Regions from separate parts of the Rhizobium sp. NZLR10 genome, predicted to be linked through region 1. Evidence: predicted binding sites of a transcription regulator. Region 1 holds the regulator's gene; the other holds the start of a gene.
What was found. Region 1 encodes PhoB, which activates phosphate uptake and scavenging genes when phosphate is short. Its sites were predicted from a motif close to TGTCATNNANCTGTCAT; they were not measured.

Region 1 (7,622 bases):
TGCAGCTTCTGCCATGGATTCACTCCTAGTTTTCAAGCGAAAGGACAGGGTGCTCTTCGCTCGCGCGGCCACGCGTTTTTCGCACGCGGCGTCCGATTATGGTTCAGATCGCGCCCAGGCACCAAGCAAGAATCGACTTCTGCGCATGAAGACGGTTTTCCGCTTCATCGAAGACCACGGATTGCGGACCATCGATCACGTCGTCCGTCACTTCCTCACCGCGATGAGCGGGCAGGCAATGCATGAACAATGCATCATTGCCGGCCTTCGCCATCAAGGCCGCGTTGACCTGGTAAGGCTGAAAGACATTGTGACCCCGGGCCCGATGTTCCTGATTCATGGAGACCCAGGTATCGGTCACCACGCAATCGACGCCTTCGACCGCACGGTCGGCATCATGGCAGAGCATGATTTCGGCGCCCTCATTGCGGGCCCAGTTCAGATAGTGATCCTTAGGCTCCGAGCCAAGGGGCACCGCCATGTTCATGCGATAGCCGAAGCGGGCGGCGCCTTCGACCAGCGAATGCAGCACATTGTTGCCGTCGCCGGTCCAGGCGATGGTCTTTCCCTTGATCGGGCCGCGATGCTCTTCGAAGGTCATGATATCGGCCATGATCTGGCAGGGATGGGTGTCATCCGTCAGCGCGTTGATCACAGGCACGGTCGCATGTTCGGCAAGCTCCACCAGGCGCGAATGCTCGGTAGTGCGGATCATGATCGCATCGACATAACGCGACAGAACCTTGGCGGTGTCGCCGATCGTCTCGGCGCGGCCGAGCTGCATCTCGGTGCCGGACAGGAACAGCGTTTCGCCGCCGAGCTGGCGCATGCCGACATCGAAGGAGACGCGGGTGCGCGTCGACGGCTTCTCGAAGATCATCGCCAGCATCTTGCCGGCGAGCGGCTTGTCGCCCGTGCCGGCCTTGAAGGCCTGCTTGCGGGCGAGCGCATCGTTCATGATGGTTCTGAGATCGGCTGAGGTGACCGCGGAAAGATCGAGGAAATGTTTGGGAGCCATGTTCTTACCTGTGCTGCGCCCGAAGGCGGCAATCTCTTCAAGCCGTTTTCTTGACCTTCGCGGCGCGAATGCTCTCGGCGGCGCGCTCGATGCGGTCAAGGCCCTCTCGGGCTTCCTCGGCGGTGACGACGAGGGGCGGAAGAAGGCGGATGACGTTATCGCCGGCGGGTATGCCGAGCAGATGGGCGGCGCGGATCGCCTGCAGCAATTCGGCCGAGGGAATAGCAGCCTTGATGCCGAGCAACAGCCCCTCGCCTCTGATATCCTCGATCACATCGGGATAGCGATCCTTCAGCGAGGCGAGGCCCTGGCGGAAGACGAGTGCTACGTCGCGCACCTGCTGGAGGAAGCCATCGGCGAGGATGATGTCGAGCACGGCGCTGCCGACGGCCATGGCGAGCGGATTGCCGCCATAGGTCGAGCCATGCGTGCCGGCCTTCATGCCGGAGGCGGCCTCTGAAGTAGCAAGGCAGGCGCCGAGCGGGAAACCACCGCCGATGCCCTTGGCAACCGCCATGATGTCGGGCGTGACGCCCGACCATTCATGGGCAAAGAACCTGCCGGTGCGGCCAACGCCGGTCTGGACCTCGTCGAGGATCAACAGCAGGCCGTTTTCGTCGCAAATCTGGCGAAGCGCCTTCATGAATTCGGGGGTGGCAGGACGCACGCCGCCCTCGCCCTGCACCGGCTCGATGAGGATTGCCGCCGTCGCATCGGTGATCGCGGCGCGGACCGCTTCGATGTCGCCGAACGCCACCTGATCGAAACCCGGCGCCTTGGGGCCGAAGCCTTCGAGATATTTCTCCTGGCCACCGGCGGCGATTGTCGCGAGCGTCCGCCCATGGAAGGCGCCCTCGAAGGTGATGATATGGAAGCGCTCGGGATGGCCGTTGGAAAACTGATAACGGCGCGCCGTCTTGATCGCGCATTCGAGCGCTTCAGCACCCGAATTGGTGAAGAACACCTTGTCGGCGAAGGTGGCGTCGGTCAGCCGTTTGGCCAAACGCTCCTGGCCGGGGATCTCATAGATGTTGGAGAGGTGCCAGACCTTGTCGGCCTGCTCCTTCAGCGCGCCGACCACATGCGGATTGCCGTGGCCGACCGAGGTGACGGCAACACCGGCGCCGAAATCGAGATAACGTTCGCCGCTTTCGGTGATCAGCCACACGCCCTCGCCTCGCTCGAACCGCAGCGGGGCACGAGAGTAGGTGTCATAAAGCGGCGCGGCTTCAGCCATGGCGCGGTCTCCCGATCAGAGTTATCAAGCAACGGACTCCGGCTAAGAAAACCAGGCCCGAAAAATTAAAAATGCCGCCTTGCGGCGGCCAGCGGTACTATTTCCTTTTCGCGCTGCAATGTCAACAAAACTGCGCCCTTAGCGCATGCAGCAAGGTTGTACAGCGGTGTTTTCGACCTTCAACAGGCTTTATTGCAGAAATGACACGCTGGGGCAGCAAGTTGGGGAAAACTCCGAATTCGATTCATCCGGATTCATGCGACTCTTGTCACGGAGTCACGCTCACACTAGGTTAAAGTTCAATTACTAGACTGCATGCGGCGGAACTAGTCACCAAAATTGATCAAGCGTTTCTTGTTTCGGAGCTTCCGAGGCAACGGTGAGGGATTCTGCCATCACCAACGCAGAAGGTGGAGACAGGGCATGAACTGGACAGACGAGCGGGTCGAGAAACTCAAGAAGCTTTGGGCCGAAGGACTGAGCGCCAGCCAGATCGCGGCGCAACTTGGCGGTGTCAGCAGAAACGCTGTAATCGGCAAGGTGCACCGCCTGAGCCTTCCGGGCCGCGCCAAGGCCGGCGGCACGGCCGCCACGGCCCGAACGCCGAAACGCAATACATCGGCGCCGCGCGCGCCGAACTTCGCCTCTCGGATCACCACCCGCACCGTTACCCGCCAGCAGGGCGCAACGATGCTGAAGGAAGAGATCGAGATCGAAACGGTCGAGGAAATGGAATACGTGCCGAAAGGCAACGTGGTCGTGCCGATCTCCCGCCGCCTCGGCCTGACGGAACTGACCGAACGCACTTGCAAGTGGCCGGTCGGCGATCCGCTGAAGGATGACTTCCACTTCTGCGGCTGCGAGTCCCCCGACAATTCACCCTATTGCGGCTATCACCAGAAACTCGCCTACCAGCCCGTCAACGAACGCCGCCGGGCGGCAGCGCGGGCGAGCTGAACGGGTGACATTGTCGACATGCAAAAACGGGCTGGAAGGCCCGTTTTTTTATGTGAGTACGTTGGGTGTGGCTGCCCCTCATCCGCCTGCCGGCACCGACCGGGGTCGAGACGAGTGGCTCGACCCCGGTCGGGTTAGGGTGAGGGGCAGAGCTTGCTCGACTTTATCGGAAACCCCTCAGGCTTCCATCGAATAGCCGGCGCCGCGGACGGTGCGGATGACGTCTTGCATGTTGGAGAAGTTCAGCGCCTTGCGCAGGCGGCCGACATGGACGTCGACGGTGCGTTCGTCGACATAGATATCGTGGCCCCAGACGCCGTCGAGAAGCTGCGAGCGGGAGAAGACCCGGCTCGGCGACGACATCAGGAATTCCAGCAGGCGGAATTCGGTGGGGCCGAGGCGGACTTCGCGGCTTTTGCGATGGACGCGATGGGTTTCGCGGTCGAGTTCGATATCGCCGCATTTCAGCACCGTCGACAGCACCTCGGGACGGGCGCGGCGTAGCATCGCCTTGACGCGGGCAACGAGCTCCGGGGTCGAGAACGGCTTGACGACGTAATCGTCGGCCCCGGTCGACAGTCCGCGGACGCGCTCGCTCTCTTCGCCGCGCGCCGTCAGCATGATGATCGGCAGACGTTCGGTTTCCGGCCGCATGCGCAGGCGCCGGCAGAGTTCGATGCCGGAGACGCCGGGCAGCATCCAATCGAGGATGAGCAGGTCGGGCGTGCGCTCCTGAAGCCTGATTTCGGCTTCGTCGCCACGAAGGATAGTATCGACCTCGAAGCCTTCCGCTTCGAGATTGTAGCGAAGAAGCACGCTCAAGGCTTCCTCGTCTTCAACAACTGCAACTCTCGGGATCATGCCTGTCGGTCTCCTCGCGCATGTTCCTTAAACCGGGGTGATTTAAGCAATGCATCCTGCGCAAATTCAGAAAGGTGGCTGCGACCTCTTTGCGCGCCCGGATGGGCGCGCACGCAACGGCTAGTATGGGCTTTATTCCGTGACCGCGCCGACGGTGTTGGCGCTGTCGTCTTTCGGACGGTCACCTTCCGGCTGTGCGCCGGTCGCCATGTAGTAGATCGTCTCGGCGATGTTGGTGGCGTGGTCGCCGATGCGCTCGATGTTCTTGGCGCAGAAGAGCAGATGCGTGCAGCTGGTGATGTTGCGCGGATCTTCCATCATGTAGGTCAGCAGCTCGCGGAACAGCGAGGTGTACATCGCGTCGATCTCGTTGTCGCGTTCACGGATCGCATTGGCCTTGTCGGCGGAGCGCGTCGTGTAGACGTCGAGCACTTCCTTGAGCTGGACGAGCGCCAGCTCGGACAGATGCTCGAGACCGCGGGCGAGCTTGCGCGGAACGCCGGTGCTCTGCACGGCGATGACGCGCTTGGCGGTGTTCTTGCCGAGGTCGCCGACGCGTTCGAGATCGGCGGCGATGCGGATCGAACCCATGATTTCGCGCAGGTCCGAGGCCATCGGTTGACGGCGGGCGATGGTAACGATCGCCTTGTCGCCGATTTCTCGCTCGGCGTGATCGAGGATCACATCGTCGGAGATGACCTTCTGCGCCAGCGCGGTATCGCCGTTGACGAGCGCCCGGACGGCCTCGCTGACCATCTGCTCGGCCAGGCCGCCCATTTCGGAAATCCGCCTGGACAGGAACTTCAGATCATCATCATAGGCAGAAAAAATATGTGTCGATGCCATGGGGCTTTATCCTCGAATAACGGGAAGGCTTGGTGTCGCCAAAATCAACCGAAGCGACCCATGATGTAGTCCTGGGTGCGCGGATCGTCGGGATTGGTGAACATCTTGTCGGTGTCGTTCTCCTCGACGAGATTGCCGAGGTGGAACATGGCGGTGCGCTGCGAGACGCGCGCGGCCTGCTGCATGGAGTGGGTGACGATGACGATCGTGTAGTTCTCGCGCAGTTCGTGGATCAGTTCCTCGACCTTGGCGGTGGCGATCGGGTCGAGCGCCGAGCAGGGCTCGTCCATCAGGATGACTTCAGGGCTGACGGCGACGGCGCGGGCAATGCAGAGGCGCTGCTGCTGACCGCCGGACAGGCCGGTGCCGGATTCATGCACGCGGTCCTTGACCTCGTTCCAGAGGCCGGCACGCTGCAGGCTGGTCTCGACGATCTGGTCGAGATCGGCCTTCGACTTGGCAAGGCCATGGATGCGCGGGCCGTAGGAGACGTTTTCATAGATCGTCTTCGGGAACGGGTTCGGCTTCTGGAAGACCATGCCGACGCGGGCGCGAAGTTCGACGACGTCGATATCGGGATCATAGATATCGTCGGTATCAAGCGTGATCTTGCCGGTGACCCGGCAGCCGTCGATCGTGTCGTTCATGCGGTTTAGGCTCCGCAGGAAGGTCGACTTGCCGCAGCCGGACGGGCCGATCAGCGCGGTTACGGTGTTTTCGCGGATGTTCAGGTTCACATCGAAAAGCGCGCGCTTCTCGCCATAGTAAACCGAGACATCCTTGCCGATCATCTTATAAGGGACGTTGCTCATCTTCTGATCCAGCGCTTTTTCAACTGCAGCTTCCGTCAACATGTTCATGATGTGTAACTCCGTTTACCAGCGGCGCTCGAAGCGACGACGCAAGAGGATGGCGCCCATGTTCATGACGATCAGGAACAGGAGCAGGACGATGATGGCACCCGAAGTCCGCTCGACGAAGGCACGTTCGGCCTCGTTGGCCCACATATAGACCTGCACGGGCAGAGCCGTCGAGGGATCGAGCGGCGTCGTCGGCGCGTTGGCGACGAAGGCGACCATGCCGATCAGCAGCAGCGGCGCGGTTTCGCCGAGCGCATGCGCCAGGCCGATGATCGTGCCGGTGAGGATGCCGGGCATGGCGAGCGGCAGAACATGGTGGAACACCATCTGCATCTTCGAGGCGCCGAGGCCGAGGGCTGCAGCGCGGATCGACGGCGGCACGGCGCGCAGTGCGGCGCGCGTCGCAATGATGATCGTCGGCAGGGTCATCAACGTCAGCACCAGGCCGCCAACCAGCGAAGCCGAACGCGGCAGGCCGACGAAGTTGATGAAGACGGAAAGGCCGAGCAGACCGTAGACGATCGAGGGCACGGCGGCGAGGTTGTTGATGTTGACCTCGATCAGATCGGTCAGCTTGTTCTTCGGCGCAAACTCCTCGAGATAGATCGAGGCGGCAACGCCGATCGGCAGAGCGAGCACCAGCACGATCAGCATCAGGTAGAGCGAGCCGATGAGGGCGACGCCAAGGCCTGCGGCCTCCGGACGGCTGGAATTGCCGTTGACGAAGAGGCCGGTGTTGAACTGCTTGTGGAGAGCGCCGCTCGCCTTCAGCTCGTTCATCCAGCCAACCTGCTTGTCGTTGACCTTGCGGTTCTTCTCATCGACCGACAGGTCGATCTGGCCCTTGTTGGCGCTGTCGACATTGGCGTCGGCGAGCACGGTGACATTGACCGTCTTGCCGATGATCGACGGGTCGGCGACGACCATGTCGCGCAGTTGGACCGGCGCACCCTTGGAGAGCATGGCGGATGCATCGCGCACGTCGGGACGGCTTGCGGCATTGACGTTCAGCTGCTTGACGATCGCGTCGCGCAGGAGAACCGGGTAGTTGGCGGCGATCAGCACCGAAGCATCGGTCGCACGCTTATTGCTGGGGTCGATCGTCTTCTCGGAAAATTCGATCGGCAGGGTGATCGCCGTCTGCTGAAAGGCGGTGTAGCCTTTGCCGATCACCGTCCACAGCAGGATGAACAGGAAGATGAGGCCGAAGGAGATGGCGGCGATGCCATAGGCCTGGAACCGGCGTTCGGCGGCGTAGCGGCGCTTGATGCCGATATCGCGGCGCGTGGGCGCCTTGGAAACGGTTATCCCGGCGGGAGAAACAATATCCGTCATTCGTACTGCTCCCGGTATTTGCGCACGATGTAGAGCGCGTAGATATTGAGGCAAAGCGTGATGCAGAACAGCGTGATGCCAAGGGCGAAGGCAACCAGCGTCTGCGGCGAGGTGAACTCGAGGTCGCCGGTGAGCTGATTGACGATCTTGACGGTCACCGTCGTCATCGGCTCGAAGGGGTTGATCTGGATGCGGGCGGCGACACCGGCGGCCAGCACGACGATCATAGTTTCACCGATGGCGCGCGAGGCGGTCATCAGCAAGGCGCCGACGATGCCGGGAAGGGCTGCGGGCAAGACCACTTTCTTGATGGTTTCGGAGCGTGTGGCGCCAAGACCGAGCGAACCGTCACGCAGCGTCCGCGGCACGGCGGTGATGATATCGTCCGACAGCGAGGAGACGTAGGGGATCAGCATGATGCCCATGACGATGCCGGCGGTCAGAACGCTCTGCGCCTGAATGAAGTTGGTGTAGTTGCCGGAGAGCAGGCCGCTGATCTGAGCCGAGA
Region 2 (7,622 bases), on a different contig from region 1:
ATGCCGGCGGGCTCGCCAAGGCGGCAGCCGAGGGTATCGCCACCTTCGCCTTTCCCCGCAAGGATTATGCCAGCAAGGAAGCGCACGAGGCGGCGATCTTTGCCGCGCTCGACACGCTGTCCCCCGACATTCTCTGCTTGGCAGGCTACATGCGGCTGCTGACGCCTACCTTCATCCAGCGTTATGAAGGCCGGATGCTCAACATCCACCCTTCCCTGCTGCCGCTGTTTCCGGGCCTGCATACACATCAGCGGGCGATCGACGCCGGCATGCGGATCGCCGGCTGCACGGTGCATTTCGTCACCGAAGGCATGGACGAAGGGCCGGTGATCGGCCAGGCCGCCGTCCCGATTCTCACAGGCGACACGGCCGAAAGCCTTGCCGCGCGCGTGCTCACCATCGAACACCAGATCTATCCGCAAGGGCTGCGGCTCTTTGCCGAAGGCCGCGTGACGATGGAAGGCGGCAAGGCCGTCGGCGCCGAAGCTTCGGCCGCTGCGCCCCAGGCCCAACTGATTTCGCTGATCGGCGACCGCGCTTAGGGCAACAACGACCGTTCCAGAGGCAATGACGGCGCCGAAGGATGTGTCGCGGCGGCGAGACCTGCCGCTACACTGCCAAGCAGGACGACGATGCTGAGGGCGACCGCCGTCAACTTCCTATTCAAAGGCGTCACTTATATCTCTGTCGAAAATTTCCGACCGATGTAGGCGCGAATCGGTTCATCGAAACGGGTGGATAGAAAATGTGCCGCCCCAACGGCAGCTAAGAGGGTGCCGCTTACCGCAATCGGCAATGGCACACTTCCGTCGCCAAGGTTTTGGAACTCAGCGCCGAGTCGAATGATGGGCTGATGAACAATATAGAGCGGATAGGACAACCGTCCCAGATATGCCGCTAACGGCCGCTCCTTGTTCAGCGGAACTGCAACCGCTAGCACGACCACGATCGGAATTATGATAGCGATACAGAAGAAATCGTACATGTTTTTGGAGACAGCAAAGGGGAAAAATAAAACCCCTATCAGGATGAAAAGCGGGATCTGAGGTGGAACCGTTCCGACAAGACGACTGATTTTCCAGCGAAAAATCAGAACACCACCAAGGAACGAAAAGCCGACCCTGACAAACCCTTCAAGGAACGCTTGCCAGCTGGCAAAGCCGACCGGACCAATAGAACCTTCGATGGTGACGACCAGGAAAAGCGCTGCTGCCAATAATATGAGCGCCGCTGCCTCATGCTGGAAACGAATTCTCCGGCGAGCGGCTGATCCGTACACCCCGCTGGCGAACATCTCAAAACAGAGCGACCAAAGTGGGTTGTTGATCGCGAACGCCTCTTGCCCCGCCAGAAGCCCTAACGGCAATAGGAGTAGTGCACCTAGAGCCAGAATCGGGACGTCGGCGAGTGGGATACTCGGTGTTGAAGTAAATAGCGACGCGACAACGCCCAAGCCGACACCAGCCACGATCAAGGGGTAAAGGCGCAATAGACGCTTCAGGAAGAATGCACTGCTCCGCAGAACGCCCGACTTTAATTTTTGATCGTACCTATGAGCGAGAACGAAGCCGCTAAGGCAAAAAAAGAAATCCACGGCCAGAGAGGCGTGGGAATTAAGGCCGAATCCGAAAGCCTGGCTGGCATGCAAGAGAACCACGGATAGCGCAGCTACCCCCCGAAGTTCATCCAGAAAGAAAAAGTAGTTCTTCAATTTGCGAGCCTTGCTAGCGAGACTCGCATCACCAAACCGTATGGTACGCTGAGCCACCATCGTGCAGTCCGACCGGGACTTGGCAATGGCTCACCCAAACCTTGGCTCATCATATCGAGATCCCCATCAGCTGGCGCTGGGATAGTGATGCCGTGTGACAAGTCAGAATCGTCGACGGCGTCGACTCTCTCGATCGAGGCATTCGGACTCAACGTTTGCCGGTCCCAAAGCTATTCATATTTCCCCAGCCCAGTGGCCCGCCGGACGGAATCCAGCGCCCTGAAGTTGCAATTGCGGTAACCGTTGTCGACGAGCGTAGATTACAAATTGAATTTTCAATTGCAAGTGAAATTTATGCGCTCACTGGACGAGTGATGCACCGTGACTTCGCAGACGTTCCAGGCACCTCAGCAGGGAGTTGAGCTATGCCGCCAGCGCATGTATAGGATGCAGCGTGCCGTCGCTGTAGACGAAGCGGCCGGCGCGGAACGTCGCACGGATGCGATGGACCTCGCCTGGCTCAACCACGACCAGATCGGCGCGCTGGCCGATGGCGATTTCGCCGCGATCCAGGAGGCCGGCGGAGCGGGCGGCATTGCCGGTGGCCATGGCGACGGCGGCCGGCAGTCCACCCTCCACCATGTCGGCGAGCTTGAAGATGCCCGGCACGAAGGCGGCCGGGTGATAGTCGGCGGCGATGACGCTGAGGAGACCGGCCCTTGCGGCATCGAGGGCGCTGAGATTGCCCGACATCGACTGGCCGCGCAGCGCGTTCGGCGCTCCCATCAGCGTCCAGAGGCCGCGCCGGCGCGCCTCCTCTGCGGCGGGCGCCGTCACCGGAAACTCGCTGATGGTGACGCCGAGGTCGTGCATCTCGGCGACTTTTTCGACGCTGTCATCATCATGCGAGGCCAGCGACAGCTTGTGCTTCAGCGACAGCGCGACGATCTCCTTCAGCTTGGCCTCGATGTCAGGATTGTTGCGCATGGCGATGCGCTTGGCGACGATCTCGGCTGCCATTTCCTCGGAGACGGCGCGGCGCTCGGAAATGCTGAGGATGTAGCTTTGCAGGTTGTTGTACTGGCCCTGGCCCGGCGTGTGGTCGGTCAGCGAAACCATGTCGATCTGGTCGGCATTCAGCAGGCGTTCGAGCGCCGGAGCGGCGCCGACATTGGTGATTTCGTAGCGGGCGTGAACGCGGTGATCGATCAGCAGATTGTCGCGCAAGCGGTTGATGCCTTCGATGACCGCCGAGGTCGTCTCCAACGAGCGGACGTGACCATAGACGCTTTCGGTGGCGAAGGAGACGGCGGCAAAGGCCGTGGTGACACCGGCGGCGGCAAGCTTCTTGTCGAGTTCATGAATGCCGAAATCGATCGGCATCGTCGCGTTCGGGCGCGGCGCGATCTCGCGCTCGATCATGTCGCCGTGCAGATCGACGAAGCCCGGCATCAGCAGCCGGCCGCCGCCGTCGATCGCCGCCCCGGCAACCGGCTCCGGCCTGATCTCGGCAATGACGCCGTCCTCAACACGCACGGAACCTTCACTCACCACCTCGTTTGGGAGAACGAGGGTGAAATTGCTGAGCCACATGGGCTTTCTCCTGACCGCATCGGATGATTGACAGACCGCAGCGGATAGAACCGCTTCGTGACAGTCGTATGAAATTTCGAGCACACTCACCTTAAAGCGGAAACTTGCGCTTTGGAAATGGTCCGATGCGCCGCTCCACGAATTCACGGTCACCGATCCAACCGAGTACCCTGTCCAACAGCCAGTTGACTAGTTATAACTTAACTAGTAATACTATGACTATGACCTTAATCAAACGCTCACCAGTCGCGCTCGCTGTCCTTGCAATGCTCATGGAAGAGCCGCTGCATCCTTACCGAATGCAGCGGCTCATCAAGGAGCGCGGCAAGGATGAAGTGATCAACGTCACGCAGAGGGCGAGCCTTTATCAAACCATCCATCGGCTCGAGCGCGAGGCATTGATTGCCCAGCAGAAAACAGTCCGGGATGACAAGCGTCCCGAGCGGACCGTATACGAGATCACCGAAAAGGGCCGCGACGTTGCGCTGGCATGGATCCGCGAGATGTTGTCGACCTTGACGCGGGAATATCCGGAATTCCCCGCAGCCGTATCATTTCTTGCTCTGCTGACGCCGAACGATGTGTTGGGTCTGCTTGAGCACCGGGCAAAAGCCATCGAGTCGGAACTTCGGCGGATCGACGGGCTCCTGCGGGAGGCGCAGGCCGTACCAAGGCTCTTCCTACTTGAGATGGAATATCTCCGAGCGCTTCACGCGACCGAGTTGTCTTGGGTCAATGGCGTCATCGGGGACCTGCGCGCCGGGCGCATCACCTGGACAGACGAGTGGCTCAGGCAGATTGCCGTCGAGTTCTCCACCCACTCCAAGCTCGACAAGGACTAGCACCATGAAGGTTTTGATTATCGGCGCCGGGACTGGCGGTTTGGCACTCGCTCATCTGCTTAAACAGGCTGGCGTTTGCATTGCGGTGTATGAGCGCGACATCGCACCGAACGCCGACACCGGCGGCTATCGCGTCGGTATCAGCCCGGCTGGGAGCCGAGCGCTAAAGGCCTGTATACCCAACGAACTCTACGACCTCTATCTTACCACATGCGCCAGGTCGCCATGCTATTTCAACATGTTGACGGAACAGCTTGGTGAGGTGCTGAGCTTCGACATCGGTGATGCGGCTGCGAATACTCTTGACGGTGAAAAGAACGTCGTTCGAAAGACGCTGAGGCGGGTTCTGCTCAGGGGGCTTGAAGACAACGTCTCCTTCGGCAAAGCGCTTCAGGGGTACGGACGTAACGCCGACGGGTCCGTCACCGCTTGCTTTCAGGATGGAAGTCTGGCGACGGGAGATGTTTTGGTCGGCGCTGACGGCACGAACTCTGCTGTGCGCAGGCAATACTTGCCGGAAGCGCGTCTGGAAGACACGGGGATCGTGTCGCTCGGGGGCAAAATTCCTATGACGGTCGAGGCGAAAGCTCTGCTGTCGGACAAGATGCTGAAAGGCATGTCGATGATTATGGCGCCGATGGGGTTCGGCGCGATTATTCACTCGCTCGAGTTCGCCGACAGCCGCAGCAACCCTGATTTTGCCGCTCGCTGGCCGGATTTCGTCGAAGCGCTCGACGAGGACAGTATCGGCTGGGGCATCTGGGGCGCTCGGCAGAATTGCCCGCGGGATACGGCCGGCCTGAGCGGAGAGCAATTGAGAGAATTGGGCCTGGAGCTTGCTCGGGACTGGCATCCGCACTTGCGCGCGCTCATCCGTATGACGGAGCCCGCGACCATCCACGATGTCAAGGTCAGGACTTCCGTGCCGCTGAAACCTTGGACGAGTTCGAACGTCACACTGCTCGGTGACGCCGTCCATACGATGACACCTGGACGCGGCGCCGGCGCCAATACGGCGCTTCGCGATGCCGCTCTGCTTGGGCATATGCTGGTCGAGGCGGACCGAGGTCAAAAGCCGCTCGTCGAAGCCATACGCGCCTATGAAGCCGAAATGCTTCGCTACAGTACCGAAGCAGTACTCGAATCGAAAAGGCATATGGATGCCAGCGATCCGGCTCATCGGCCGATTGTCGGCACAGTCCAGCTCGCTGCCATGCGCGGCGTCATGCGCATCATCAACGCAACACCTGTATTAAAGCGACGTGCCTTTCGGCAGATGATGCGAGTTCGCGGCGAAAACTAAGACGATCGCGGGTAATGGGATCGCCCCGCAGGCAATTTGGCGAACGAGGCCTCGATCGCCGCATCCGCTATCGAAGATCATTCCTGTTCAACATGGCCCATTGCAGCAGCATGATCGTCTTGGCGTCGAAGATCTCGCCGTCTTCGATCATTCCGGCGGCTTCGTCGAGCGGGACTTCGAGAACCTCGATATCCTCGTGCTCCTCGTCCAGGCCGCCGCCTTCCGCGACCCGGTCGGCGATGTCGATCAGGGAGACGAAGAAGTGGACGACTTCGGTGACCGCGCCCGGCGACGGGTAGCATTTGAAGAGGAAACGCGCATCGCGCAGGTGGTAACCGGTTTCTTCCATCGCCTCGCGGCGGATCGCCTGTTCGGGATGGTCGTCATCGAGAAGGCCGGCCGGCACCTCGATCATCCAGGCCGGATCGCCGTTCAGATGCACGGCAAGCCGGAACTGGCGGACGAGAACGACGAGATCCCGCTTCGGATCATAAAGCAGGATGCAGGCGGCGGGCGTGCGGTGATAAACCTCCCGCTTCAAGCGCTGGGTCGCGCCTTTGCGGTCGATATAATCGAGCAGATAACTGCTCAGCTTTGTCCAACCATTCGACAGCGTTTCCTCGCTGACGATCTTCACCCGCGATTTCGGCTGCATCATGCTGCGTCCCTGCGAAGCCAGACCTTGTTATCATGCACGGCCGCCCCGCCATAGGGCGCGACCGGGTCGGCGCCGGTCAAGACGTTGATACCCTCGCCATCGACATGCGCCTTGTTCGGCCAGAGGCCCTCGGCGATCAAAACGCCAGGTTTCACCTCGGTGGTGATGCGGGCGTGGATGCGCAGATCGCCGCGACTGTTGCCGATGCGGACGAGATCGCCGTGGGCGATGCCATTGGCTTCAGCGTCGGCGGGATTGATCATCACCTCAGGACGGCCTTCCTTCTGACGAGACGTCTTGGTCTCGGAGAAGCTCGAATTCAGAAAATTGCGGGCGGGCGACGTGGCGAGACGGAAGGGATGTTCGCGATCGGCAACTTCGATGACATCGACCTGATCGGGGAAAGCCGGAAGCTCGGCATGCGGCCCGAGCACGCCGATCGCCGCCGGCGGCTTGTTCGGCGCCGGCTGATTGATCCAGTCCGGGCGGAAATGGAACTTGCCATCCGGATGGGCAAAGCCGTTCAGATAATGCGCCTCCTCGAAAGCGGGCTGACGATCGAACCATTTGTGTTCGAGGAAATGGTCGTAATCCGGCAGGCCGCTCGATTCGAGGACGCGGTCGACCATTTCGCGGGCAGAAAAACCGAAGCCGGGTCGATCGGCGACGCCGAGGCGTTTGGCCAGTTCCTCGATGACGAAGAGATTGGTGCGCACGCTAGGTGGCGGCTCGACCAGCTTCGGCCCGAGCAGGATATGGTTCTGGCCACCGGCCCGGTAGATGTCGTCATGCTCGACGAACATCGTCGCCGGGATGACGATGTCGGCGATATCAGCCGTCTCGGTCATGAACTGCTCGTGCACGGCGACGAAGAGGTCGTCCCGGGCAAAGCCGCGTCTGACGAGGCGCTGTTCGGGAGCGATGTTTGCCGGGTTGGTGTTCTGGATCAGCATTGCTCTCACCGGGCCGCGATGGCGTAGCGCCACAGCATCGCCGGTGAGCACGCGGCCGATCTGCGACTGATCGAGCATGCGGATATCGGCATCCTTCATCGGCCGGCCGGTCAGCTCCGCATTGTTCATGCGGAAGATATCGCTGTTCGAATGGAAGGCGCCGCCGCCCTCATATTGCCAGGAACCGAGAACGGTGGCGATCGAGGCGGCCGCATGCATGGCTACGGCGCCGTTGCGCTGGCGGGTGAAGCCATAGCCCAGGCGGAAGAAGGTCTTTTTCGTCGTGCCGACGAGGCGGCCGAAGGCTTCGATCTCCTCGACCGAAAGGCCGGTGATATCTGCTGCCCATTGCGGCGTCCTGGTTTTCAGATGCGCTTCGAGCCCCGCGGGATCGTCGGCATATTTCGCCATGTAGTCACGGTCGGCATGGCCGTCGCGGAAGGCGATGTGCATGACGGCACAGGCAAGTGCCGCATCGGTGCCCGGCTTGACGATCAAGGCCATGTCGGCCTGCTTCATCGTCGGATTGTCGTAAATGTCGATGACGACGATCTTCGCGCCG

Region 2: a site for PhoB is predicted at 3,362-3,378, ahead of HJB82_RS09370 (alpha-D-ribose 1-methylphosphonate 5-triphosphate diphosphatase). Genes of this name have one in related genera too.

The regions. Positions count from the first base shown of each region.
Region 1 is NZ_JABDWE010000032.1:12,548-20,169, forward strand. It holds gene HJB82_RS30875 (Hsp33 family molecular chaperone) at 1-15, opposite strand, end outside; gene argF (ornithine carbamoyltransferase) at 104-1,018, opposite strand; gene HJB82_RS30885 (aspartate aminotransferase family protein) at 1,056-2,255, opposite strand; gene HJB82_RS30890 (GcrA family cell cycle regulator) at 2,679-3,212, shown strand; gene phoB (phosphate regulon transcriptional regulator PhoB) at 3,390-4,073, opposite strand; gene phoU (phosphate signaling complex protein PhoU) at 4,206-4,919, opposite strand; gene pstB (phosphate ABC transporter ATP-binding protein PstB) at 4,964-5,779, opposite strand; gene pstA (phosphate ABC transporter permease PstA) at 5,795-7,114, opposite strand; gene pstC (phosphate ABC transporter permease subunit PstC) at 7,111-7,622, opposite strand, start outside.
Region 2 is NZ_JABDWE010000005.1:8,051-15,672, reverse strand. It holds gene purN (phosphoribosylglycinamide formyltransferase) at 1-542, shown strand, start outside; gene HJB82_RS09375 (acyltransferase) at 677-1,771, opposite strand; gene HJB82_RS09370 (alpha-D-ribose 1-methylphosphonate 5-triphosphate diphosphatase) at 2,135-3,304, opposite strand; gene HJB82_RS09365 (PadR family transcriptional regulator) at 3,526-4,146, shown strand; gene HJB82_RS09360 (NAD(P)/FAD-dependent oxidoreductase) at 4,151-5,449, shown strand; gene HJB82_RS09355 (NUDIX domain-containing protein) at 5,517-6,107, opposite strand; gene HJB82_RS09350 (molybdopterin-dependent oxidoreductase) at 6,104-7,622, opposite strand, start outside.